DNA from 2 places in the Lactobacillus sp. ESL0684 genome. Region 1 is predicted to be linked to the other one. Evidence: riboswitches for the same ligand, from Rfam matches in the RefSeq annotation. Region 1 holds a riboswitch; the other holds the start of a gene.
The links. Region 1 has a riboswitch for thiamine pyrophosphate ahead of thiM (hydroxyethylthiazole kinase). Riboswitches for the same ligand answer to the same signal wherever they lie in the genome.

Region 1 (7,732 bases):
CGTTTTAGCAACTATCCCAGAAGCTAAAAGAAACAAGTTGATGAATGAGGCCGTTAAACAGCAGCCTAAGAGTGATAAGTCTTCCAAGAAAGGGAAACACACAAACTGGTTCGTCTCCATGTGGCAAGAATACGGTGGCATGATTCTAAACGGAATTGGCATGACCTTGCTACTAGCTTCAGTCGGAACCATTGCTGGCTTCTTCATCGGTCTATTAGTTGGTATCATTAGAACTATCCCCACTCCAAAGTCACGACCAAAAAGATGGGGATTAAAATTTATTGACTGGCTACTTGCAGTCTATATCGAAATCTTTCGGGGTACTCCAATGATGGTGCAAGCTGCCGTTATCTACTATGGTATCGCCCAATTTTGGCACCTGAGCATTGACCGAACAGTTGCCGCATTAATTATTGTTTCTATTAATACTGGTGCCTACTTAGCTGAGATTATTCGCGGTGGGATTACTTCTACACCTGAGGGACAATTCGAAGCTGCTAGTGCACTGGGAATGACACACAACCAAAGAATGTGGCACATTATTTTACCGCAAGCAATCAAGAATTGTTTACCATCAATTACCAATGAATTTATCGTTAACATCAAGGATACCTCAGTCTTGAGTATCATTTCTGTTTCTGAGTTATTCTTCGTTGGTACCACAATTGCCAGTCAAACTTTCAAGTTCTTCCCAACTTACCTAACCATTTCAGCCATTTACCTAATCTTAACGTTCACAATTACCAGAATTTTCAACTTGATTGAAAAACGCTTGGCAGGAAGCAAGAACTATAATCTAATGGCTAATCAAGTGCAGGTCGGAACTAATAATGAAACAGAGGTCAAGAAATAATGACACAAGCAAACGAAACCATTTTAAGTTTAAAGCATATTAAGAAGTCTTTCGGCAATCATGAAGTGCTACGTGATATCTCCTTTGACATCAATAAAGGCGAAATCGCAACGATTATCGGCCCTTCCGGCGGTGGTAAATCAACTACCTTGCGGTGCATCAACTTACTAGAGGAGCCGAGTGCTGGTGAAATCGATTTTCACGGCAAAAATGTCCTAGCAGAAGACTATAATCGCAACATTTATCGGGCTAAAGTTGGCATGGTTTTCCAACAATTTGATTTATTTGAAAATAAAAATGTCTTAGCTAATTGCATGGTAGGTCAAGAGTTAGTCCTTAAAAGATCAAAAGAAGAGGCTAAGAAAATTGCCTTAGCTAATTTGGAAAAAGTCGGCATGGCAGAATACGTTGATGCTAGACCCAACCAATTATCCGGCGGTCAGCAACAACGAGTAGCCATCGCCCGAGCCATTTCCATGGATCCTGAGATTTTATTATTTGATGAGCCAACTTCTGCTCTTGATCCCGAGATGGTTGGCGAAGTTTTAAGTGTAATGAAGAACTTAGCCACAACAGGTTTAACGATGATTATCGTAACCCACGAAATGGCCTTTGCCCGCGACGTAGCCGATCAAGTCTTGTTCATCAGCGACGGTATCATCACAGAAGAAGGCAGCCCTGACCAGCTCTTTAATCATCCTCAAAATGACAAAACTACCAAGTTTTTGCGTAATTTCCAAAATAATTAAGCATCAAAAAAGCATCCTTATTGAATTAGGATGCTTTTTAAGTTAGCTAGATTTTTTGTTCAATGCGGTCAATCTTTACCTCAAGAATTTTTCTTAGCCAAGGAAATTTAGCTTTTAATTGGTCATAATGTTTGCCCTCAGCATAGAACTCACCTGTACCATAAATGTAAAAGCCAGCACCGGGGCCTGCTGTCCCCTCAACTTCCTTACTACCAACTGTAATTACTACATGATTATCTTCAGCAAAATCAGCTTCGATGCTATGCATTCCAGCTGCTGGTAAATATAGCTGGTTATCTTCCTGATCAATTGTAATGTATGACATCCAAGTATTAACGATTCCCGCTGGCTGGGCGTTAAGGGCAATAATCGTCGCCGGGCCCTCATGCTTCATTACTTCTAAAAATTTCTGATCCATTTGTAATCCCCTTTGCTTAATAAAAATGTATTCCTAGCTTAGTGCTAAATTTAACTACTTTCAATTTATTAGCTCCTGGCATGATCAGACTAATCTTATTTAAATGAGATTATTATTGTATTCTCTACCAAAAGCCGCTATAATGATGGCAACAACACGAGGGGTGCTGATAAGCTGAGATTAAACCCTTTGAACCTGTAAGTTAACACTTACGCTAGGAACGTGTCACTCTAATTGAGCTTTGGCACCCAACGTGCCAAGGCTTTTTATTATTACCGAATTTAACGGAGAGAAATATTATGCAATTAGAATTATTAGAGCAATTACGGGTAGCTAACCCAGTTATTTTAAATGAAAGCAACTTTGTAACCGTCCAAGACGTTGCCAATGGTTTAAATGCACTGGGAGCTTCACCAATTATGAGTAAAGAAATTAATGAGACTGCCGAAATGGTCAAGATGGCTAATGCAGTGCAGATCAACTTAGGTACTATGACGCAAACAGAACTTGCTCACATGCAAAAAATGGGACAATTGGCTGAGCAACAGCAAAAACCAATTGTACTGGATCCAGTTGCCGTTGGTGCCGTTAATTATCGTCTTGAAGCTGCAGAACAACTGCTAAAAGAATTTCAAGTAAATATTATCCGCGGCAATGCTGGCGAAATTGCCGCCTTGGGCAACTTTAATTGGCAAGCTAAGGGCATCGATGCCGGTTCTGGTACAGGAGACTTAGACGAAATCACCAAACAAGTTGCTCAAAAATATCACTGTGTAGTCATTACTAGCGGTGCCGTCGATACCATTAGTGACGGACAACAAGTCGCTCACGTTTATAATGGTAGCCCACTCTTCCAAGCCCACGTTGGTTCTGGTGACATGCTATCTAGCATTGTTGCAGCTTTTGCGGCGGTATGTGACAACCTCTTTGAAGCAGCCGAGACTGCTACACTAGTTTTTGCTGCCACGGGAGAATTACTAGTTAACCAACAACCCGATCTCGGACCCGGAACTTTTGGCATTAAATTAATTGATGCTTTAGCTAAAGTGCAGGTTCCCGACCTAGTAAAAATTGCTAAATTTGATTAAGAAAGGCAAATATTATGGTAGAAAAAATTAATTCATTTCCCCAAGTACTAACGATTGCAGGTACAGATTCAAGTGGCGGGGCAGGTGTTATGGCCGACTTAAAAACCTTTCAAATGCAGCAAGTTTTTGGCACCGCGGTAATTGTAGCCGTTACTGCTCAAAATACTTTAGGCGTACAAGCTACCCACCTCTTACCATTAGAAATGATTGACGCACAGTGTGCGGCCTTAGCTGATGATTTAGATATTCGCGCCTGCAAAACTGGTATGCTAGGCGATGCCGAACATGTTCACCAAGTTGCAGTAAACTTACAAAAATACGACTTCGGCCCAGTTACTGTTGATCCAGTAATGGTAGCCAAAGGCGGTGCCCAATTGCTCAGCGATGAAGCTGTTGAAACAGTCAAAAAAGAACTATTGCCATTAGCCACTCTAGTAACCCCTAACTTACCCGAAGCAGAAGTTTTAACTGGGATGAAAATCACTAGTGAACAACAATATCCTGATGTAGCCCATACTTTACAAGACATGGGCGTTAAGAACGTCATCATCAAGGGCGGTCACATGGACAATGAAGATGTGCGTGACTATACTTTGCTGGCAGACGGTACTAGCTTTTGGACTAGTAGCAAGCGCACCCATACCAAGCGCACTCACGGAACTGGTGATACCCTAGCTGCTGCCATTACTTCCCAGTTAGCCTTAGGCCAAGACCTAACTAATGCAATTAAAATAGCCAAGAAGTATGTCACAGCAACCATCGAGCACACGATCCAAGTAGGCCACGATCATGGCCCACTTAATCATTGGGCCAAGCAATTTTAGGAGTATTTCATGAAAAAGTTTAATTCTAACATTTTACAAGCCTATTTTATTTGTGGCAGTCAAGATATTCCACAAGGACAAAGTCTAATTAAGATAGTTGAAACGGCATTAAAATCCGGCATCACTGCCTTTCAGTTTCGTGATAAAGGTACTAATTCGACCTTAAAGGAAACTGATCGTTTACCAATGGCCCAACATTTGCATGAGCTTTGTCAGGCATATCAAGTACCATTCTTTATAGATGACGATCTTGCATTAGCTAAAAAAGTTAATGCAGAAGGAATTCATGTCGGTCAAAGTGATACTGCAATCGAGCAGGTAGTTGCTGAAGTAGCCGGGCAGATGCTAATCGGCTATTCTTGTTCCAACTCCACTCAAATTAAGCAAGCTAACCAAATTGCTGACATCGATTATTACGGTAGCGGCCCCATCTTTGCCACTAAATCCAAAAGTGATGCTGATCCAGAAATTGGCATTGCTGGTTTAGCCACGCTAGTCAATAAGAGTACCCGACCAATTGTGGCAATTGGCGGTATTAAAGAAACGGAGCTGCCTGCCATTGCCCAGACTGGTGCAGCTGGTGCAGCCGTTATTTCAATGATTGCCCAAAGTAATAATATTGCCAAAACTGTTGCCACAATGAACAATGCGCCTTGGCACAAGTAATGCAAAACATAAAAACTTCCAGTTGTTGATTACTTCTGGAAGTTTTTTTAATTAAACGAATTAATTTTTTCGATCTTCAATGATTCCAAAAATAATTTGTAAAATCAGGCTGACATTCCAATAAAAAATTGACATAGTAACTATTACTGTAAATGCTTCGACTTTGAAATTAGCATATAACAAAGCAAAGATAACAGCCACTATCAACACAATATTATCCAGCCACTTGAGTACACGCGCATCGGCTACGTTACCAACATATCGATCACGTTCATCATCTTCAAACTCATCTCTGTGGCCCTTTTTAATATCTTGGGCGTTAATATGATAGCCAAGGGCCATGAAGAAACCAAGCGCCGCTAAAATAAAATTTTTTAGCTGATGAGCCCAGCCATCACTAAAAAAGATGGCTGCTAGTTCGATTAAGCCCAGTAATAAAAAGAATACTTCGCAAATAGCACTTTTAATTAGTTTCTTCCTCATTTTTCTTCTCCCAAATAATCCTGTAAGCAAAAGAGTTCTTCAATGCTAAGCTTGAAAATACGAGCAAGTTTATATGCCAACACTAACGATGGCTTATATCTTTCTTTTTCAATCGAAATAATCGTCCGACTACTCACATTAACCTTTTCTGCCAATTCTTCTTGAGTTAGATTATGTTCTAATCGTAATTTTTTTACTAAATTTGGCATCGTTTCACCTTATTTAATCACATATATGAAGCTCACTTCATGCTATAAAAATCGAAATAAAAAGTCAAGTTATATAATGGGTTTTAAAAATTCAAAATTACTTTATTTAAGATTAAAAAAGTCCTGATAGCAATTAAACTACCAGGACTTTTTAGTCTAGAAACTTTTATTTAATTTTACTTAGAGCATCTTTAACGGCCGCTTTTAAGCCTCTTGTGGTGTTAGATGCACCAGAAACGGCATCAACATCAACCGTATTAGCTTTAACCATCGCTTGTGGCAATTCCTTGATCGCCTTAAGCCCGTAATCATCTGATTCCGCTTGTTTTAAGACTTCAACATTTTTGATATTCTTTTGCTGATCCACAGTTACGCGAACCACAATTTCATCACCCATACCTTGATCAGATTTGCCTAAGTATTGATTAGGACCAACAGCATACTTTTCTGATTTAAGATCTGAAGATAGTGGTTGATGACCAATATGCTGTTCATGATCTGCTGTTTCTGCAGAAATATCTTCAACATCATCTTTAGGATGAGCCGCATTTTGACCAGCAATCTTACCAAAGATTAAACAATCAGCTAAGTCAGAGCCACCTTGGTATAGATTAGCCATATTACTACCTAATTCTCCTGCACCATACAAGTGTGGAATCGGTTGATGATCAGGATCAAGTATCTCAGCCCGTGCGTTACGTCTTGGTCCAGCCTCAGACCAACCAATAGTTTGCACCAATGGCGTAGCATAATATGGACCAGTAGCAGAAAACTCTGTTAAAGTTTCAGGTGCGCGATGAAAGGCATAGTCAGTACCCTTTTGCGCAAAGAAGTTAAACTCATCAATAGTAGTTTGTAACTTTTCGGCAGTAACCCCCATTTTGTCGGCTAATTCCGCCACAGTATCAGCCTTAATTACCGAGTTTAATGCCTTATTATCAGGGAAGTCTTTCAATTCACTAATCTTATCGTATTGCTTTTGATCAAATACAAAGTATGGCTTAATCGGATTAAGTGGCTTGTACCAAGAACCATGATTTTCAACATAGCCTTCACGAGCTGCTTGGTCTTCTTTGAAATAACGTGTACCATCATCACCAACTGTAAAAATACTACCAGTATAAAAGACTGGATTACCCATATAAAATGGCGCACGCTTCATCCCTGGTTCGTAAAAGGCAAAACTCTGTTGCATCCCCCCAGCAGCATACATTGACATATGCCACATATCAGCACCTGCTTCATGGGCTAAATCGATTCCTTTACCTTGATTATAAAGTGTCCCTAAAGGAATTAATTTATAAGAACCAATGTAATCTTGAATTTTCTCTGGATTGTTTTCAATTCCACCAGTCGCTAAAACAACGCCGTTCTTAGCATAAATATTTAATAAAACATGATCGCGCTCAATTTGTGCTCCTACCACTTTACCATTAGGTGTCTGCAGTAAGTGTTCAACTGGCGAAGAATACCACACATCAATGTTATCACTTCGGTCAATTACGTTTTGGCGCAAAACATTCCAAAGTGAAGCGTTAAAAATTCCCGGTTTAAGTGTAATCATGTCATAACTCTTCGCACCCGGAAGCTCAGGATGATCGGCATCAATTGCATCATCTGGTAGCCCCAAAATTGTCTTATAGCTAACTGGCTGGTCAACACCTAAATATTTTTTGAAGTATTCCTTCATGTGGGTTATTCCATGAACGACTGTTGCTTCGACTTCAGGATCAAGTTCGAAATGTTGCGCTAAACCTTCATAATATTTACGGTAGTCAGCTTCGCTGCTGCTATAACCGACTAATTCAGCAGCATATCTAGTATTACCACCTTCATGGCCTTCCGGAGCAGAATCTACCAACAAAACTTTGGCCCCATCATCTGCAGCAAAGCGAGCAGCTGTCGCTCCAGCTCCCCCAAATCCTAGTACAACTACGTCATAACTAGCATCATAATAAGTGTTTTTATTAACTATCATTATTTATAATCTCCCATAGTAAAATTATTCTTTAGCATATTCAGCAGCATTTTGTCCAGCAATTCTGCCAAATACTGTACAAACTGTTAACATCGTTCCAGTTGCAGGATAGGTATGAACAAATAATTGCCCACTCGCAGCCTCTCCTGCAGCATATACACCAGCAATCGGCTGATTACTAGTATCCAAGACTTGTGCATCAGGCGTGATCTTCAAGCCACCAAAGCCAGCTACTGTTGTCGGATAGCCCTCTATCACATAATAAGGACCATCACTAGCAACCGGAACAATATCATCTCTGCCAAAATCAGCATCGCCATTTGTAGCTGCGTCATTATAATCGGCAACAGTTCTTTGCAATGTTTGCAAATCACTCCCAATTAGTTTTGCAACTTCTTGCAATGAAGCACATTTTTTGGCTTCTGGCATTTGACTTGCAGCATCATACGAAGCATTATTTTGGT
Region 2 (7,732 bases), 200 kb from region 1:
CTGAAAAAATCTTGCTGTCCGGGGATACGAATTTACCCAGTGATGTTAAAATTAACTTGACTGATCCACAACAACCTACTAATTTAGTTGAAATTTAGCAGCATTGTTCATAATTTGTTCAAAATTTATTAGTATATTAGAAAGTATAGACAAAGGAGATAATTAATCATGAAAAATGGTCTTGTTAAAACAGCGGTAGTTGGCGTTGTTGCAGGGATCATTGGCGGCGGGGTTTCTTATGTTGCCATTGATCAAATTAATAATGCTAACTTAAATAATAACAGTGCCCAGACTAGTGTTACTTCTAATAGTGCTAAGCTCTCTAAAAAGAGTGCTAAAACTAGTGGTGCAATGACCCCAGCTTATAACAACGTTAAGGGTGCAGTTGTGTCTGTTATTAATATGAAGCGACAGGCAAATAATAAGAGTAATTCTTTGTTTGATCTATTTGGTGATGATGACGACAATAATAGTAACAGTCAGGGCAAAGGTAAGTTACAGACTTATAGTGAAGGTTCCGGCGTTATTTATATGAAGTCGGGCAAAAAAGGTTATATTGTAACTAATAATCACGTTGTCTCTGGTAGTGATAAGGTGCAAGTGATGCTGACCAATGGTAAGACTGTCAATGCCCGAATCGTTGGTACTGATGAAACAACCGACCTTGCTGTGCTAGCCATTGATGCTAGTTATGTAAGTCAAACAGCTGAATTTGGCGATTCTAAGAGCCTAGCTCCTGGACAAAATGTGATTGCGGTTGGTTCACCTTTAGGTAGTGAATACGCGTCTACGGTCACTCAAGGGATTATTTCAGCACCAGCACGTAACATTACTACGTCATCTGCTAATGAGCAGACGGTTATTCAAACTGATGCGGCAATTAATCCAGGGAATTCCGGTGGTGCTCTAGTCAACTCGGCTGGCCAAGTAATTGGAATTAACTCAATGAAGTTAGCCCAATCTAGTGATGGTACTTCAGTTGAAGGAATGGGCTTTGCGATTCCATCTAACGAAGTGGTTACGATTGTTAACCAGCTAGTTAAGAAGGGTAAAATTACGCGGCCACAATTAGGTGTTAAGGTAATTGCCCTAGAAGGAATTCCTGATAGCTACAAGAAGAGGCTCAATATAAAATCTGATTTGAAGAAGGGGATTTATGTTTCTTCAGTAACTAAGAGAGGTTCTGCTGCGGAAGCTGGGATTAAATCGGGTGATGTTATTACCAAGGTTGACAATAAATCTGTTTCAGATGTCGCTTCGTTACACAGCATCTTGTATAGTCATAAAGTCGGTGATACCGTCAATTTATCTGTTAATCGGGATGGAAAAATGCTGAATTTAAAGGTTAAGTTGCAGGCTAATTAAAGTTGCTAATATTCTTTATTTAAATAAAAAAAGGCTATGCTGGCTAGGTTTTATCCGCTAACATAGCTTTTTTATTAATAATTTTATTGCGAAACATCATTATGTTCGGAATTATAACTTGTCAAGTTTTTTAAAAGCAATAAAACGATGTTGATAACTGTGTATAACTTTGTGGATTGTGTATAACTTTGCCAAAAAGGCTGCTAGATAGCTGTGGATAATCTGTTGATTGTGTGTAGATTACAGGTACTATTTTTAGGAATAATTAGTCAAATATCCTAGTATAATAGCATTTATTGCCATACGTTTGTAAATTTGCGAATTAGAGATAATATGTGGGCAACTTTTTAACAAAAAAATTTTAAAAAATCTGCAATCACAAATTAGGTGGCGAACAGAAGTTTTGACTACAAAATGTAGATTTTGCTTTTACACAGTTGTGGAAAACTGGGGTGGAAACAATGCGAATTAGGGGATAAAATAGAAGTTATGAAGATTAAGATTGTATGTGTAGGTAAATTAAAAGAGAAGTATTTTCAGGCTGCCATTGCGGAATATTGCAAGCGTTTAAGTCGTTTTGCAAAAGTAGAACTAATACAAGTTGCAGATGAAAAGGCACCAGAAAAATACAGTTTAGCTCAGCAAGAACAGGTTAAAGCAATTGAGGGTAACCGAATTTTGAGTAAGATCCAGCCAAAAGACTATGTTTATGTAACTGCAATTAAGGGAAAAGAACGTAGTAGTGAGGAGTTTGCCCATGAATTGCAAGATTTGGCTACTTATGGACATTCAACGCTAACTTTTGTGATAGGTGGTAGTCTGGGGACTAGTCAGGCAGTGAATCAGCGTGCCGATAGTTTGCTCAGCTTTGGTAAGTTGACTATGCCGCACCAATTAATGAGGGTGGTCCTAATTGAACAGATTTATCGTGGTTTTATGATTAATAGTGGCAGTCCATATCATAAGTAATTGAATTACTGATGGTTAATTGCAAGTTGCTTAATCAAAAATTTGGTTGAACAATGAAGCTAGTGGAAGTATTATTAACAGATAAGTAAATACCAGTAGATATAATGTAATAATGATTGTGAAATATAAGTTTAAAAGAATAAAGGTGATTATATGGTAGATAAGTATTCTGACTTTGATTATGTTGGGTTGGCTAACAACTTGGCTGATGATATTTCTAATTGTGGTAATTTTGTTGTTTGGGCTTATTGGTATACAACTTATGATAAGCAAGAAGTATTTTTTGAATACTTTTATTTAGACAATCTTGAAGCTGCCATAACTAATCCGAAGTATCGTAGTGTAGCAGAAGTGGACCAACTGGTAATTGCAGAGTTACCACTATTTTTCCGAAAGAAGATGGAGGCTGTAGATTTATTGCAGATCTTTGTTAAGGAAAATAGAGAATGGGGACAAAAGCAGTCACGGGATTAAAAGGTTAATAACTAGCAAAAAGACAGCAGGAATTAAACTGTTGTCTTTTTGCTTATTTCAATGTAAAGAGGAAGAGGTTCGTTAAACAGAGTAAAAGTATACTCCATAACCAATCACTGCGTTTAACTGTGATTGGCGCAATTATAGAACGCTGACCGCCTTCGCGGTATCCATGTGATTCCATTCCTTGGGCCAAATTATCGGCTGAATTAAGGGCAACCAGAATGGCTTTAAAATAAAGTACTGGTGACCAAAAACTCAGATAAACACCGCGCATCATACCAGCAGTTCGGATTTGTTTAACCGCATGCTTCATTAAAGGGATAATATTAAGAGCAGCTAGCACACCATAAGCAAATTTGCTTGGCAGCTTAAAATTTTGTTCAAATGAACGTGCCAATGATTCAGCACTAGTATTGCAGCTAACACAGGCAATCGAGAGCGTATAAACATAAATTCGACTTGATAGGCTCAAAGCATTATTAAGATTTGGCTGGGTGGTAAACCAGTATAAAGTAGCAAAAACGGTGATAGCAGCAATTAATGGTGCAAGTAGCAAAGTTAGCAGTTTTTTTATCGTAGTGTGGTGAACTAACAAGTAACCAATACAAAATAAAATAATTAGTAAGTTAGTGGTTAGACTGACCTTGATGGAGATTTCGATAGAAATAATTAACGCTAAAATAAATTTGAAACTAGGATTCATGATTGACCTCACTTAGTAGAATAGCTCAAATGCTGATGTTGCAAGACTAGATGATAGTCGCACCAAGGGGCTAAGTTATGTAAATCATGACTGATAATTAAAAAGGTTTGGTGGCGAGCTTGCTGACTTTCTTGCATGAGCTGGACAACTTTTTTACTGGAGGCTTCATCTAATCCACTTAATGGTTCGTCAAATAGCAATACGTCTTGATTAGTTAGTAGCATTAAAAAGATTTGTAGTTTCTTTTGTTGACCTCCCGAAAGTGTGTAAACAACTTGATCTAGGTGCTGGTCTAAATCAAGATAGTTCAATGTTTGATTGATTTTTTCAGAGGTAAAGAATGGATTTAATCCTTGTTTTTTACTCAAAGCAATTTCGTCGGCAACTGTGACACTTAAGAATTGATCCGTGGCATTTTGAAAAACTTGTGCCACGTTAAGCAAGTATTTTCGAGCGCTTAACTTGCTAATCTCCTGATCATAATATGCAATACTGCCAATGTAAGGGATCATCTTGGTGAGTGCATTAAATAATGAAGTTTTACCAGTACCGTTAGCCCCAGTAATGAGAGTTGTTTTTCCAGCAGCAATTTTAAGCTCAGGTTGTTGTAATAGCAGTCGCTTGTGAGCAATTTGGACATTAGTTAAGGTGAAACAAGCAGCCTTGTTATTTGGGACAGCGAAGCAGTAGGAGGCAGCAGTCTGCCCCTGTGTCAACAGCTGGTCTTTTTCATGATCAGATAGTTTAGTGATTGTACCATTTTTGAATTGAAAGAGATAATCGCAAATGCCGGCATAATCGTTTAATAGGTGGTCACTAACAATAATAGTTTTACCCTGAGTTTGTAATTGTCCGAGCTTGTCAATTAGAAATCTGCGTGCTTCAGGATCACAACTGGCAAAAGGCTCGTCTAATAGAAAAAGGTCAAGGTCCATTGCGACCAAAACAGCGAGGGCAACCCGTTGTTGTTCACCGCCTGACATAGTATTAATCTTTTGATCAAGTAGCTGCTTAATTTGGGTAAATTCTACACCGTGAGCCAATCGCTGGGAATATTGTTCAGGAGAGACTTGTAAATTTTCAAGTGCAAAGATGATTTCTTCACGAGGTGTGGCCATAGTAAACTGTTCACCAGCGTGTTGAAACATCATGCCGGCTTGTAATCCATCAAGATCAACGTTTCCAGTAGTTTGACCAGCGTATTTAGGATACAAACCAGCAAGAATTTTTAAAATAGTTGATTTACCACAGCCAGTTGGTCCAATTAAAAGCGAAAATTTAGCTGTTGGGATTGTTAAATTAATTTGATTAAGAATTTTGGTATTTTGATTATATGAAAAACAGAGATTGTTAGTTGTGATTGACATTTTTTCACCAAATAAAAAGTCGTCAAGGAAAAACTCGACGACGCAAAAACGTTAATTTTCCCTTCGCTGGTATTAGCCATAGCAGGTTCAATGGGTATCTTCTCAGCCAAACGGCACCCCGATGTTGTTTGGCTAAATTGTACAAGAAAAAATGTCCTTTGTCTAGTTTTTCATCATTAAACTGCTTTTTTGTTATATAATTGAACTATGAAAATAAACTAAGATTAGGTGGTGAAATCATGGCAGTAGTTAAACTGGAACAATATTTACTCAGTATTTTGCATGCAACTACAGCAGATACCAATGAGTTACGGTTAAATTCAGGAAATAAAAATTTTGACCTATTTACAATTTTGCTTGAAAATCATAATACTGGTGTCCATCGTTATCAAGCAAGCAGCTATCAACTGCTTTATGTGGCAGCAGGTGAAATAAAAATTAAGGTCGATAACTATGAATATCGGCTCAAGCCGGGAAATATGCTTTTTTTGTTGAATAAGTGTGAATATGAGATACAACAGCAAACAAATAGTGGGGTATTGGTTAAACTAGAATTTAGTTTACAAAAGCTAGGGCAGTATTTCCCAGGAAATACTGGTTCGCGTACTGCGTCAGAGCGGGAAATTATCAAGCAGTTGGAACAGAAATTGGAACAACAGCGATTTTTATATCTTAAAAATACTGAATTATCAGAACCAGTTCAATTAATAAATAAAATAATTGATGAATATCTACAAGCAAATTTATTTGCTAAAGAAATTATTGCGGCCGAATTAAAATTGTTGTTGATTACTACTATCAGAAAGCAAGACTTGAACGCTGCACCAGCAACAACTATGGAATTTGCCGGAACAGAACTTGATCGCTATATTGATGCCAATTTTGCTGATATTACTTTAGCAGAAGCAGCCAAACATTTTGGCTTAAATCCTAATTATTTTTCAAGCCTAGTTAAACAAAAAACGGGGAAGAGTTTTGTCGAACATGTTGATGAGCGAAGGATGCAAGAAGCCCGTAATTTGCTAGCCCGACCAGATATCTCGGTTAAGGAAATTATCACTTTAGTGGGATATCAAGGAAAATCCTTTTTTTATAAGAAGTTTAATGAATATTATCATCAAACACCGGTTCAGATGAGGTCGGAGTTATTTAGACAAGCTAATATTAATTTAAAATAGAATAGTATCAATGGTGATTCGGTCAGAATCGCTATTTTTGTTGCACTAAAAAACCGATCAAAGAATAAGTTCTCTGGTCGGGCAGTGAAAAATTACATTTTTTCTAGTCGCTTAATTCGGTCTGCAGTTGCTGGATGGCTGTCAAATAAGTTTTTCTTATGTAATGGATTCTCAATATATAATCCACGACTGCTTGGATCAGCCTGTTGCATTGGCTCACTGTGTTCAATCTTAGTTAAAGCAGAAATTAGTCCCTGTGGATTTCGGGTTAGTTCAACTGATGAAGCATCGGCTAAATATTCGCGATTACGTGATAACGCCATTTGGGCCAGACTGGCACACAATGGACCGAGAATTAACACAAATAAAATTGCAATAATTTTAAATATTAAAACCGCCTTGTTGTCATCATGATCGTCATTGTCGCGATCATCATCAAACCACCAGATGTAACGACTAGCAATACCTGAAATATAGGAAATAACGCCCACTAAAACAGTAGCTACGGTTGAAAGGCGAATATCATAGTTTCGAATGTGTGAAACTTCATGACCTAGAACTCCCTCGAGCTCTTCACGATTCATCATGGTTAATAAACCTTGAGTGACTGCAATAGCGCTGTGCTCGGGATCACGACCAGTCGCAAAAGCATTAGGGCTAGGATCATTAATAATAAAAACTCGCGGCATTGGCACGCGACCCACTAAGGCCATATCTTGTACAATATGCCATAATTCTGGATTGTCTGATTCGTGAACTTCTTGGGCATGATTAAGGTTCATTACCATATTTGCAGGATCATGCATAACTATCAATAGATAGATTGCACTAACAATTAGGGCAAGGATTAAACCGCTCCAAGGTGTCCCACCAAAAAGATAGCCTAATCCTGAACCAACTAAAGCAAGAATAATTATGAATAACACCATAATCAAGCCTGTTTTACGCTTATTACTGGCGATTTGTTGAAATAGCATGGTTGATCCTATTATTAAAACTTAACTTTAGGTGCTTCTTTTTCAGCTTCACTTGTTTGCAAATAATCGACTTTTTGGAAGCCATGAATTCGCGCAACCATATTAGATGGAAAAGTTAATAGCTTTTGATCATAAAGGGCAGCTGAAGAATTATAAAGTTGCCGAGAATAAGCAATTTTATTTTCGGTATTGGTCAATTCTTCTTGTAGTTTCATGAAGTTTTGGTTGGCTTTTAAATCAGGATAATTTTCCTGTAAAGCAAAAACTGATTTCAGCGCATCTGAAATCTGGTTTGATACCTTTAACGCTTGCGCCCGGTCATCACTAGGAATCGCAGTCAATTGATTCCGTAATTGCACCACTTCGGCTAAAGTACTTTTTTCATGTTTAGCATAGCCTTTAGTGGTTTCTACAAGATTGGGAATTAAATCATTACGCCGCTTTAGCTGCACGTCAATTTGACTCCAAGATTCATCAGTATATACCTTAGATTTTTGTAGTGAATTATAGCTGGTAATATAGATAGCAACTAACAGAATAATGATAATTAGAATTATCCACATTAATGGTGACATATTTTTCTCCTTTTAATCTAGCTTAATCTAATTATAACTAACTTCTGCTTTTTTTGGAAATAGTAACGAACTGGTTTTAAATGAGTAATAAAATTCCTCCGATAATTGTTAAGATAACTAA

Region 2: linked by a shared signal. The riboswitch ahead of OZX56_RS00455 (ABC transporter ATP-binding protein) and the one ahead of thiM (hydroxyethylthiazole kinase) in region 1 are both predicted to bind thiamine pyrophosphate.

The regions. Positions count from the first base shown of each region.
Region 1 covers NZ_CP113941.1:1,777,493-1,785,224, forward strand. Annotated here, with positions in the region: gene OZX56_RS08680 (ABC transporter substrate-binding protein/permease) at 1-853, shown strand, start outside; gene OZX56_RS08685 (amino acid ABC transporter ATP-binding protein) at 853-1,602, shown strand; gene OZX56_RS08690 (pyridoxamine 5'-phosphate oxidase family protein) at 1,649-2,020, opposite strand; TPP riboswitch at 2,170-2,258, shown strand; gene thiM (hydroxyethylthiazole kinase) at 2,320-3,108, shown strand; gene thiD (bifunctional hydroxymethylpyrimidine kinase/phosphomethylpyrimidine kinase) at 3,123-3,932, shown strand; gene thiE (thiamine phosphate synthase) at 3,942-4,598, shown strand; gene OZX56_RS08710 (hypothetical protein) at 4,659-5,081, opposite strand; gene OZX56_RS08715 (helix-turn-helix transcriptional regulator) at 5,078-5,290, opposite strand; gene OZX56_RS08720 (FAD-binding protein) at 5,457-7,268, opposite strand; gene OZX56_RS08725 (FAD-binding protein) at 7,293-7,732, opposite strand, start outside.
Region 2 covers NZ_CP113941.1:90,885-98,616, forward strand. Annotated here, with positions in the region: gene OZX56_RS00430 (MBL fold metallo-hydrolase) at 1-98, shown strand, start outside; gene OZX56_RS00435 (trypsin-like peptidase domain-containing protein) at 169-1,365, shown strand; gene rlmH (23S rRNA (pseudouridine(1915)-N(3))-methyltransferase RlmH) at 1,855-2,334, shown strand; gene OZX56_RS00445 (hypothetical protein) at 2,488-2,808, shown strand; gene OZX56_RS00450 (energy-coupling factor transporter transmembrane component T) at 2,861-3,514, opposite strand; gene OZX56_RS00455 (ABC transporter ATP-binding protein) at 3,523-4,881, opposite strand; TPP riboswitch at 4,923-5,012, opposite strand; gene OZX56_RS00460 (helix-turn-helix transcriptional regulator) at 5,121-6,059, shown strand; gene htpX (zinc metalloprotease HtpX) at 6,152-7,036, opposite strand; gene OZX56_RS00470 (LemA family protein) at 7,051-7,611, opposite strand; gene OZX56_RS00475 (SLC13 family permease) at 7,688-7,732, opposite strand, start outside.